3 regions of the Bradyrhizobium sp. Bra64 genome follow, and region 2 is predicted to be linked to each of the others. Evidence: predicted binding sites of a transcription regulator. Region 2 holds the regulator's gene; each other region holds the start of a gene.
What was found. Region 2 encodes PhoB, which activates phosphate uptake and scavenging genes when phosphate is short. Its sites were predicted from a motif close to TGTCATNNANCTGTCAT; they were not measured.
Positions count from the first base shown of each region.

Region 1: the regulator PhoB is predicted to act here: its motif matches at 1,817-1,833, upstream of ugpB (sn-glycerol-3-phosphate ABC transporter substrate-binding protein UgpB).
Region 3: the regulator PhoB is predicted to act here: its motif matches at 2,055-2,071, upstream of NR187_RS06605 (LTA synthase family protein).

Region 1 is NZ_JALJRD010000007.1:257,087-261,095, forward strand. Features, by position in the region: gene ugpA (sn-glycerol-3-phosphate ABC transporter permease UgpA) at 1-383, opposite strand, end outside; gene ugpB (sn-glycerol-3-phosphate ABC transporter substrate-binding protein UgpB) at 447-1,763, opposite strand; gene NR187_RS21915 (CaiB/BaiF CoA-transferase family protein) at 2,148-3,365, opposite strand; gene NR187_RS21920 (organic hydroperoxide resistance protein) at 3,558-3,983, opposite strand.
Region 2 is NZ_JALJRD010000017.1:107,989-111,997, forward strand. Features, by position in the region: gene phoU (phosphate signaling complex protein PhoU) at 1-628, shown strand, start outside; gene phoB (phosphate regulon transcriptional regulator PhoB) at 651-1,358, shown strand; gene NR187_RS31255 (GcrA family cell cycle regulator) at 1,490-2,002, opposite strand; gene NR187_RS31260 (aspartate aminotransferase family protein) at 2,458-3,666, shown strand; gene argF (ornithine carbamoyltransferase) at 3,666-4,009, shown strand, end outside.
Region 3 is NZ_JALJRD010000001.1:1,374,553-1,378,561, forward strand. Features, by position in the region: gene ilvC (ketol-acid reductoisomerase) at 1-82, shown strand, start outside; gene NR187_RS06595 (hypothetical protein) at 460-1,080, opposite strand; gene NR187_RS06600 (TetR/AcrR family transcriptional regulator) at 1,187-1,855, shown strand; gene NR187_RS06605 (LTA synthase family protein) at 2,160-3,872, shown strand.

The DNA of each region.
Region 1 (4,009 bases), on a different contig from region 2:
ATGAAGATGAACAGCACGCTCGCCACGGCAGGGGCGACGGCATAGGGGATGATCAGGAAGGTGCGATAGATCTGCACGCCCGCGATGTTGCGGTTCGCCATGACGGCGAGCAGGAGTCCGATGGCGAGCGAGAAGAACACCACGAGCAGCGAGAAGAAGAAGGTGGTGCCGATCGCGTGATAATATTCGGGCGTCTTCAGCAGGGTGACGTAATTCTCGAACCAGACGAACTCGGTCGAGAGCCCGAAGGCATCCTGCACCAGGAAGGATTGCCAGAGCGCCTGCGCCGCCGGCCAGTAAAAGAAGATCAGGGAGATCGCAAGCTGCGGAAATACCAGGAGGCAGGCGAGGAGCCTGCCTGAGAAGATCGCCCGGTTCTCCATGAAGCCCCCGCCTCAATTGTGTGATCGTGGCTGCGGCCCGTCCGCAGCCACGATGTGACGACGCTACTTGGTCGCGGTGCGCTCGAACTGACGCAGCATCTGGTTGCCGCGCGAGACCGCGGCATCGAGCGCCTCCTTGGCCGACTTCTTGCCGGCGAGCGCTGCCTCGATTTCTTCGGACCAGACGTCGCGCATCTGCACCATTCCGCCGAAGCGCAGGCCGCGGGAGTTGTCCGTCGGCGGCTTGTTGGTCAGTTCCTTCAGCGGCACTTCGAGAATCGGATTCTTCTCATAGAAGCCCGACGCCTTGGTCTTGTCGTAAGCCGCCTTGGTGATCGGCAGATAGCCGGAGACCTCGTGCAGGTAGACCTGGCGGTCCGTGTCGGACAGGAAGGTGAAGAACTTCGCGATGCCCTTGTACTCTTCCTTGGACTTGCCGCCCATGACCCACAGTGAAGCGCCGCCGATGATGGAGTTCTGCGGCGCGTCCTTGGCGTCCGGGAAATAGGGCATCGGAACCGCCGTATAGTTGAACTTCGCGTTCGCCTTGACGTTCGGATAGAAGGCCGAGGACGTCATGTAGAGCGCGCATTCGCCGGAGGTGAAACGACCTTCGCCGGTGTTGGTGCGACCCGAATAGTCGTAGCTCTTGTCCTTTTGCAGCTCGACGAGATTTTCCAGAAGCTTGGTCTCGAGCGGATTGTTGAATTCCAGCACGGTGTCGAAGCCGTCGAGCCCGTTGGCCTTCGTGCCGATCGGGATATTGTGCCAGGCCGAGAACTGCTCGATGAAGCCCCAGGTGACCCAGGACGACGAGAAGCCGCAGGTCGGGCTCGTCGCATGCAGCTTCTTGGCATCCGCGAACACCTCGGGCCAGGTCTTCGGCGGCGCGTCGATGCCGGCCTTCTTCAGGGCGTCGAGGTTGGCCCACATGACCATGCTCGACGAGTTGAACGGGAACGAGAGCATCTCGCCCTTCGCGGTCGAGTAGTAGCCGGTGATTGCCGGCAGGTAGGACTGCGGATCGAACTTCTCGCCCTGCTCCTTCATGAGATCCGAGACGGGCTTGATGGCGCCCTTGGCGGCCATCATGGTCGCGGTGCCGACCTCGAACACCTGCATGATGCCCGGTGCGTTGCCGGCGCGGAACGCCGCGATGCCGGCGTTCAACGTGTCGGCATAGCTGCCCTTGAAGGTCGGGACGATCTTGTAGTCGCCCTGAGACGCGTTGAAATCGTTGGCAAGCTTGACCACGACGTCGTTGTTCGGGCCGGTCATCGCGTGCCACCACTGGATTTCGGTCACGGCCCACGCGGGCGAAGCGCCCGAACCAACCATGGCTGCAACAGCGGCAGCCGCTCCAAAGCGTCGAAGAGCCATCAAGTAAACCTCCCTTGGGTCGTCAAAATGATCGCTTGCGCTAGCAGCGCCATATGACGTTCACATGACTGTGTAAGCGGCCGAAACGAAAGCGGCAAGCGCTGGAAAAGGGAAGCCGTCAAATAGGCGAATGCCGAGCGTGCAGCCGCCTCCGTTCGCGGTGCACATGCGCGCCCGCGCCGCAGTGCGGCATTGGATCTGTGAGGCTGACGAACAGGCCGCGGGTTCAAAACCTCTCCCGCTTGCGGGAGAGGTCGCGCGTAGCACGGGTGAGTGTTCTCTCCTCCGGGGGATTGTCCCATTGCGGAGACACCCTCTCCCCAACACTCCCCCGTAAGCGGAGGAGGGAGCGCACTTGCGCTGCCGCTCGATCTTCGTCCTATCTCAGCGCTTGCGCTCGGGGCCGCAGACGGTGCCCTTCTCGACCATCGCGTCGATCTCCGCCTTGGAGTAGCCGAACTCGCCCAGCACTTCCTGGGAGTGCTGGCTGAATTTCGGCGGCAGGCGGCGCAGGCTCGGCTTGCTGCGATCGAGCCGGATCGGCGAGGCGACACCCTTGTACCAGTCCTTCTCGATGATGTCGCCGCGATGGATCGTGTGCGGGTTCGTCAACGCCTGGTCGATCTTCTGCACAGGGCCCGCCGGCAGGCCCGCGGCAAGCAGGCGATTGCACAGCGGCTCGGCCTCGTGCTGGCTGAACACGGCGGCAAGCTCGGCCCGCAGCGCCTCGCGATTGGCGATGCGGTCCTTGTTGCGGGCGAAGCGCGGATCGGTGCCGAGCTCGGGCTTGCCGATCTCCTTGGCGAGCTTGCGGAAGGTGCCGTCATTGCCGACGCCGATGAAGATGTCGTCGGTCTTGGTCGGGAAGATCGCGTAGGGCACGAGGTTGGGATGCTCGTTGCCGGTGAGCGACGGCGGCTTGCCATGCATGAAATAGTTCGCAGTGTGCGGATGCATGATGGCAAGGCCGGTCTCGTACAGCGTCGTCTCCAGGAACTGCCCCTGGCCCGAGCGCTGCCGCTCCGACAGCGCCATCAGGATGCCGATCGCCGCATACAGCCCGGTGGTGATGTCGACCAGCGGCACGCCGATCCGCATCGGCCCGCTCTCGGGCGAGCCGGTTGCAGCGATCATGCCGGTCATGGCCTGGATGATGGCGTCATAGCCGGGATTGCCGCCGCGCGGCCCGTCGGCGCCGAAGCCGCAGATCCGGCAATGCACGAGGCGCGGGAATTTTTCGCGCAGCACCTCGCTGCCGATGCCCCATTTCTCCAGCGTGCCCGGCTTGAAATTCTCGATCAGGACGTCGGCCGTCTCCAGCATCTTGAGCAGAACAGTTCGGCCGCCTTCGGAGGCGAGGTCGAGGCCGATCGAGCGCTTGTTGCGGTTGATGCCGACGAAATAGGCCGCGTCCTCCTCGTGGAAGGGCGGGCCCCAGTCGCGCACCTCGTCGCCGGCGGGCGGCTCGACCTTGATCACGTCGGCGCCATGGTCGGCGAGAATCTGGGTGCAATAGGGGCCGCCGAGCACGCGCGTGAGATCGATGACGCGCAGTCCACTCATTGCGCCTGGTGCGGCTCCAGAACTGGCGGCTTCAGTCATGCCTTCGCTTCCCCTGTGTCGATCATTGATCACAGGCCTAGCGAGGTTTTTTTGCCCCAGCAATGGCTTGGTGCGTAGGGGCGTATGCGGTGCCGCCGCGCCATCCCGCGGGATGGCAAATCAAGAATCTGGCAAATCGAACCGAAGCGGCCGGCCCGAGGGGGATCCCGGGCCAGCCAATCCGCCGTTGGATCAGACGACCGTCAGGCGAACGTCGACATTGCCGCGCGTCGCGTTGGAATACGGGCACACCTGGTGCGCCTTCTCGACCAGCGCCTCGGCCTCCGCGCGGGCAAGGCCCGGCAACGAGACGGCGAGATCGATGTCGAGCCCGAAGCCGCCGGCCGAGCGCGGGCCGATGCCGACCGTCGAGGTCACGGAGGCATCGCCGGGAACCTTCGGGCCGCCTTGCGAGGCCACGAACTTCATCGCGCCGATGAAGCAGGCGGCATAGCCGGCCGCAAACAGCTGCTCGGGATTGTTGCCTGCGCCGCCGCCGCCGCCGAGCTCCTTCGGCGTGGTGAGCTTGACGTCGAGCGCGCCGTCGAGGGTCGCAGCATGGCCGTCACGGCCGCCGGTGGCTTTTGCGCTGGTCTTGTAGAGGACGTTCACGGACATTTTCGTCTCCTCAGGTCTTCGGGTTG
Region 2 (4,009 bases):
CATGATCGTCGATTCCGTCGATGCGCTGATCCGCCGCGACGTCGCGCTCGGCCAGCGCGTCGTCGCCATCGACGTCGAGCTCGACGCGCTCCAGAAGAAGATCGAGGAGCGCGCCGTCCTCACCATTGCGCGCCGCCAGCCGATGGCGGTCGATCTGCGCGAGATCGTCGGCGCCATGCGCGTCGCGACCGATCTGGAGCGTATCGGCGACCTCGCCAAGAACATGGGCAAGCGCGTCGCGGCGCTGGAAACGGATTTTCATCCGCTCAAGCTGTTCCGCGGCCTCGAGCACATGACCGACCTCGTGCAGCAGCAGGTCAAGTCGGTGCTGGACGCCTATGCCGCGCACGATCTGCCGGCGGCGATGGCGGTGTGGAAGGGCGACGAGGAAGTCGATGCCATCTGCACCTCGCTGTTCCGCGAGCTTCTCACCTACATGATGGAGGATCCGCGCAACATCTCGTTCTGCATCCATTTGATGTTCTGCGCCAAGAATATCGAGCGCATCGGCGACCACGCCACCAATATCGCCGAGACCGTGTTCTACATGATCGAGGGCCAGGCGATCACCGACAAGCGGCCGAAGGGCGACATGACGAACTTCGCCACGACGGTTCCGAATACCTGATCACGCAAGGAGCGACGACACCATGGGCGCACGCATTATGGTGGTTGAGGACGAGGAAGCTCTCACCGAGCTTCTTCGCTACAACCTCGAAGGCGACGGCTATGACGTCGAGACGGTGATGCGCGGCGACGACGCCGACACCCGGCTCAAGGAGCACATCCCCGATCTCATCGTGCTCGACTGGATGCTGCCGGGTCTGTCCGGCATCGAGCTGTGCCGACGGCTGCGCACCCGGCCCGAGACCAAGCAGCTCCCGATCATCATGCTCACCGCGCGCGGCGAGGAGAGCGAGCGGGTGCGGGGTCTTGCGACCGGCGCCGACGATTACATCGTCAAGCCGTTTTCGGTGCCGGAGCTGCTGGCGCGGGTGAAGGGCCTCTTGCGGCGCGCAAGCCCGGAGCGGCTCGCCACCGTGCTCGCCTATGGCGACATCGAGCTCGATCGCGACAAGCGCCGCGTGGCGCGCTCCGGCCGGCCGATCGACCTCGGCCCGACCGAATATCGCCTCCTGGAGTTCTTCCTGGAGCATCCGGGCCGGGTGTTCTCGCGCGAGCAGCTGCTCGACAGCGTCTGGGGCCGCGACATCTACATCGACGAGCGCACGGTCGACGTGCATATCGGCCGCCTGCGCAAGCTGCTCAATCTCGGCCGCGAGCAGGACCCGATCCGCACCGTCCGCGGCGCCGGCTATGCGCTGGACGACCGTTTCGCGAAGGCGGAGCAGGCGTAAGTTCAGCCGCGAACAGGCAAGTAAAAAGCGCGCCGGGCGGCGCGCATTTCCATTTTTCGATCGTTCCGGTCCCTACTGCGCAATTGCGCGCTAGCTAGTTAGGCCGGGACGATGTCGTTTGGAGCCGGGCTTCAGCGCGGCCCCGGCTTCGCCGGTGCGCGCCGGCGATCCGCCGCGGGCTGATACGCCACGCGCGAGTGCTGGGCGCAATAGGGCAGGCCGGAGAGGGCCTTGCCGCCGCAGAAGAAGAAGTCCGGGCTCGAGGGATCGCCGACCGGCCAGTGGCAGGTCGCCTCGTTCAGCTCCAGCAGCGACAGCCGCTGGCTCATCGGCACCACGTTGTCGTAGGTGACCGGCTCAGCCTCCACCTCGACCTCGAAGGCCTGCGCCAGCGCGGTGTTGCCGCGCGAGATCGGACGGGTCACCCGCATCATGTGCTGCGCGGGACGCGCCTTGCGCGGCCGGGGCGCTGCGGAAGATGGGCTCTTGGCGCGGCCCGACAGGCCGAGCCTGTGCACTTTGCCGATCACGGCATTGCGGGTCACATTGCCGAGCTCAGCCGCGATCTGGCTGGCCGAAAGTCCGGCCTCCCAGAGCTTTTTCAGCTGCTCGACGCGATCATCGGACCAGGTCAAAACCGTCATTGCACCCTTTCCCTCGCTGCGCGCCAGCCATCCTGGGGCCTCGCAGCGAATGCCTAAGCCTTAAAAACCCGTGCCGTCAGAATCCCTTAAGGCTCGCCGGGCGCGCCAATGACGCCCGAACGTTTACGCCGGTACATAAGGACTTAGAGATCAGAACCGCTGCACGAGATGTCGTATCTGACAATCCAAACGCTACAATATGGCGTGACTCCCGCGCAAGAGTCCGCCGACTCGCTTCCACATGTTCCGTGGTGAAAAACCCGCAAAATCGGCACCGCAAGACTACGGATTCTGCGTTTCGCGAGGCTTTCCGGGCGGCATTGACACCCGTCTTGCCAGGCATAAGATAGTGCCGCGTGCCGCCCTTAAAAGGCGGCACGTTTCGTTTTCCGGACCGGTCAATGGTGCGTTGCGCAATGCACATTCAGGCCGTCCACAACATTCAAGTGATCGTCATGACCAACAGCGCCGCGCCGCATTTGCTCCCTGTTTTCGCCAGGGCCGACCTCGGCTTCGAGCGCGGCGAGGGCTGCTGGCTGATCGCGACCAATGGCGAGCGCTATCTCGATTTCACTTCGGGCGTCGCCGTGAATGCGCTCGGTCATGCTCATCCCGCGCTGGTCGCAGCGTTGCAGGAGCAGGCGACCAAGCTCTGGCACATGTCGAACCTGTTCCAGAGCCCGGACGGCGAGAAGCTTGCGAACCGCCTCTGCAACGAGAGCTTTGCGGACTTCGTGTTCTTCTGCAATTCCGGCGCCGAGGCGCTGGAAGGTGTGATCAAGCTGGTCCGCCATCATCACTTCTCCAAGGGGCATCCGGAACGCTATCGCATCATCACCTTCGAAGGCGCGTTCCACGGCCGCACGCTGGCGACGCTGGCCGCGACGGGTTCTGCGAAATATCTCGAAGGTTTCGGTCCGCCGATGGATGGTTTCGACCAGGTGGCGCATGGTGACATCGAGGCCGTGAAGAAGGCGATCGGTCCGCAGACCGCCGGCATCCTGATCGAGCCGATCCAGGGCGAGGGTGGCGTGCGTTCGGCGCCTCCCGGCTTCCTCAAGGCGTTGCGCCAGCTCTGTGACGAGAAAGGCCTGCTGCTCGCGTTCGACGAGGTGCAGACCGGCATGGGCCGCACTGGCGATCTCTTCGCCTATAAGCGCACCGGCGTCACGCCTGACGTGATGTCGCTGGCCAAGGCGCTCGGCGGCGGCTTCCCGATCGGCGCGATCCTGGCGACCGCGGACGCGGCTTCCGGCATGGGGCCCGGCTCGCACGGCTCGACCTTCGGCGGCAATCCGCTCGCGATCGCGGCCGCGAACGCCGTGCTCGACGTCATGCTCAAGCCCGGCTTCTTCGATCACGTCCAGAGGATGTCGCTGCTGCTCAAGCAGAAGCTCGCCTCCGTGATCGACCGTCATCCCGATATCGTCAGCGAAGTGCGCGGCGAGGGCCTCCTGATCGGCATCAAGGCCGTGGTGCCCTCGGGCGATTTGGTCGCAGCTTTGCGCAACGAAAAATTGCTCACGGTCGGCGCCGGCGACAATGTCGTGCGTTTCCTGCCGCCTTTAATCGTCACCGAAGCCGAGATCGAGGACAGCGTCGGGCGGCTCGAGCGCGCCTGCACCGCGATCTCGTCCAGTCAGACCAAGCGGGCGGCAAGCTGATGAGCAAGTCGCCGAAGCACTTCCTCGATATCAACGAGCTGCCGTTGTCGGAGCTCAAGAGCATGCTCGCCGCCTCCTCCGCCATGAAGGCGAAGCAGAAGGTGCATCAGCCGGTCAGGCCGCTCGAAGGCAAGACGCTTGCGATGATCTTCGAGCGGCCCTCCACGCGCACCCGCGTCTCGTTCGACGTCGCGATGCGCCAGCTCGGCGGCGAGCCCATCATGCTCACCGGTGCCGAGATGCAGCTCGGCCGCGGCGAGACCATCGCCGACACCGCGCGTGTGCTGTCGCGCTATGTCGACGCCATCATGATTCGCATCCTCAATCACGATGCGCTGCTGGA
Region 3 (4,009 bases), on a different contig from region 2:
GATCGAGGAAGTCGGCGCCAAGCTTCGCGACATGATGCCCTGGATCAAGAAGGGCGCGCTGGTCGACAAGAGCAAGAACTAAGTCGTCGTCGTCGCGACGCGAGAGCACAAGCTTCGCTCGCCAAACCAATTCTTAAACCTTCGCGACTATATCTGAGCGAGATCGCAAACCGCGGTCTCGCTCTTTTCATCTCGCGCGAAGCACTGCTGCTTCATTCAAATTCTTCGCGAGTAGAAGCGCCCTCTGAGCGCGAAGAAATGACGCTTAAATCACATTCTTGGTCTGGCGTCGTTTCTCGGTCCTTCTCGTAAGATTCCAAGCGCCAAAACACCAGCGTCTTCAGAGCCGAAGACTCGGCTCTTCATCTGCTCTCTCATCGCGCGATAATCTCGCCGCGTGCCGCTTGCGTGCGACTTCATCTTAAGAAGCGAGGTCAGCTGCGGCGTCTTGCGCGAGCATTATTGCGCGTCAGCAGTCTGCCGGGCGGGGCTCGCGGCCATCGCGATCAGCCGCAACGCCATCACCGCGAGGAGCGGAATGAGAAATGCGGCGTAGAGCGGCATCGCCGGCACGCGCTTGCCGAACGACACCATGAACTGGACCCAGAGATAGTATCCGCCTGCTAGGTGCAGCGCGCGCCAAGCGCGCGGCCCGAGCAGCGCGGCGGTGCGGTCGAACGAGGTCGCGCTCATGGCGATGATGACGGCATAGCCGATGCCGCCGAAGATGTAGGAGGCCGCCGAGGTGGTCTCGGCAAAGCCGGCCGGATCCATCTCGGCGAACGCGACGATCGCGCCTGCGTGGATGGCGTGGGAGGCGGCGAAGCTCAAGCCCAGATAGCGCCGGTTGCGTCGCTGCCAGCGCGTCCAGCTGTTGGGCCACAGCCGCGCCAGTGCCGCGGCACTGAAGGCGAGGCAGAACAGCAGCAGCGAGCTTCGTGCCGTGAAGCGGATCACCATCCGCACGCCCTCGACCTCGAACTGTCGCATCGAGGCGATCCACAGGCTCAGGACGATCAGGCTCAAGCAGAAAGCGGCGAGCAGCCGCCAGCCTTCAAACCAGCTTTGGCGTTGTGTCATGGTGGTCTCCTCCATTATGTAATCATCGATTACATTTGGGGAGGGGGTGACCGTCAATGGTGTAATCGCTGCTTACATTCACGTTCGGGTGATGCTAGAACGCGGCATGCCCGCTCGACCGCCGTCCAAGCCGCGTGCTCGCCGCACCAATCTCCCCGAACCCCGGCCCTATCACCATGGCGACCTCCGCCGCGCGCTGATCGATGCTGCGCTGCAACTGGCTGCGGAGGGTGCGGAAGTCTCGGTGCGCGAGGCCGCACGACGGGCCGCGGTGTCGCCGGGGGCGCCGTTCCGGCACTTTCCGAACCGCGATGCCTTGATGGCGGCGGCGGCCGAGGAGGCGCAGCGGCGCTTTCGAGCCGAGATCGAGGTGGCGCTGGATCAGGCACCGACCGCCGCTCCGCTCGGCCGCTTCCGCGCCTTCGGCCTTGCCTACCTGCGCTGGGCGATGCGCAATCCCGCGCATTTCGAGATCATCTCCACCGGGCGCTATTTCGCCCATGGCAGCTCGGCGGAGCTGACGCGCGACAATGCCGAGTTGATCGCTCTGACCGAGCAGATCCTGGCCGATGCGGCGAAGCAGGGCCTGTTGCGATCGGCCGACCTCAAGAGCATCCAGGTCGCCGGCCGCGCCATGGTCTACGGCTTTGCCCGGATGAACCTCGACGGCCACCTTCCGCGGTGGGGCGTGGAGGAGGGCGAGATCGACCAGATGGCGGAAGGGGTGATCGACCTGTTCATCGCCGGGATCGCCAGGCCGGCGCACGGCGCCTGATCCTGCCCGACCCTCATGGTGAGGAGGCGCGTAGCGCCGTCTCGAACCATGCAGGCCCAACTCGGGCCTCGCCCTTCGAGACGCCTGCGTCGCAGGCTCCTGAGGGTGAGGGATGGAGTTGGCCACGCGGCCGTTCGCCGTCCACTAACATTAAGCGAAGATCGGCCCGTGACGCGCGTTGCTTGTCCGTGACCGTTCAATTACAGTTTTATGACACGGTGCAGGCCTCCGGCTGCGCCGAACGCCGCAGGCCGGCCAGACGGCTGGGTATTCATCGCGCCGGACCAGAAGTTGCGTGTCGTCGATGGCGTCCGCGCCCAGTCCAGGTCCCTTTGGCACGACCGCCGTGCTGGCGAGCGTCGCCGCGCTCGGCATGTGGCGGCTGCTCGCGGTCGCGGCGCCCCATCTGGCGGCGCTCGCGCTGATGTACGAGACCGAGACCGATTTCGGCTCGCGCCTCTCCTTCGCGCTGGCCTGGGGCATCCTCAACTTCTTCTGGATCACGCTGCTGCGGCGGCCGGCGCTGTCGGGTGCGCTGTCGCTGACCATGGTCGTGGTGCTGGTGCTGCTGTCGCGGCTCAAGCACGACGTCGTGCAGATGACGGTCAACTTCATCGACCTGATGATGATCGACCGCGACACGGTGGCATTCCTGTTCACGATCTTCCCGAATTTGCGCTGGTCGGTGATCCTGGCCGGCCTCGTCACGCTGCCGCTGATGTATGCGCTGTGGTGGCTCGACCCGTTCCGCATCCGCCGCCTGCCGGCGCTCGCCTGCAAGCTCGCTTGTCTTGCCGCGCTGGTCGGCTATTCGCTCTATCGTCCGGACGAGGCCTGGCGCGGCTATTACGACGACGGCTATCTCTCGAAATTCTTCCGCTCCGGCGTCAGCGCGGTCTCCGACTTTGCGCAATACGGCTTCATGGAGTCGGCCGCTTCGACCAGCGAGCGGCTCAATATGCCGCTGGTCGATGCCTGCCATCCAGCGGGCCGGCGACCGAACATCATCATGGTCCATGATGAATCGAGCTTCGACATCCGCGCGGCCCAAGGCATCAAGGTGCCGCCGGGCTATGGCAGCCATTTCAAGTCCTGGGACGGCAAGGAGCGTACGTTCCTGGCCGAAAGCAATGGCGGGCCGAGCTGGTTCACCGAATACAACGTGCTCGCGGGCCTTTCCTCGCGCTCGTTCGGCCGCTTCGCATATTTCGTGACGCGCATCGCCTCAAACCGCGTCGAGCGCGGCCTGCCGCTGGCGCTGCGCCGCTGCGGCTACGATACCCTATCGCTCTATCCCGCCTATGGCGGCTTCATGGGCGCGCGCAGCTTTCAGATGACGACCGGCGTCGAACGCTTCCTCGACTCGAAGGATCTCGGCGCCAAGGATGTCGAGCCGGACTCTTTCTTCTATGACAAGGCGCTCCGGCTGATGGGCGAGCGGAGGCCGAACAAGCCGCTGTTCACCTTCATCTATCTCGGCGCCAATCATTTCCCCTGGGAGACGCGCTTCCGCCCCGATCTGCTGCCGAACTGGCGTGCGCCCGGCAATGTCCCGTCGATCGACGAATATCTGCGCCGGCAGGCGATGAGCGCCGAGCAGTACAGAGCGTTCGTCGCGGGCCTGAAGAAGAGTTTTCCCGGCGAGCCCTTCCTGATCGTGCGCTACGGCGACCACCAGCCTGAGTTTGCGCCGAATATTCTCGAGCCCGGGCTCGACGAGGGCGCTATCGGCAAGAAGCTCGACGCCTACGATCCGCGTCTCTACGCGACCTATTATGCGATCGACGCCGTCAATTTCGAGCCGGTCAAGAGCGAGGCCGTGATGGACACGATCGACGGCCCGTATCTGCCGCTGGTCATCCAGGAAGCCGCCGGTATTCCGCTTGATCCGTCCTTCGCCGAGCAGAAGCAGATCATGCTCCGTTGCAAGGGAATCTTTTACGGCTGCAAGGACGGGGCGGAAGCGCGGCGGCTGAACCGGCTGCTGATCGATGCGGGGATGATCCGGGGGCTGTAGCGCCCCTCGCGGCTCTTTCCGATCATCGACGCCGATGGCGCCCTATAGTGTGCTGGCAACTTCATTCGCGTGATCGCTTCGGAAAACTTGCAGGCCCGCATCGGCGGCCCGGTCTCCTTTCACACCCGAAGAGCGCA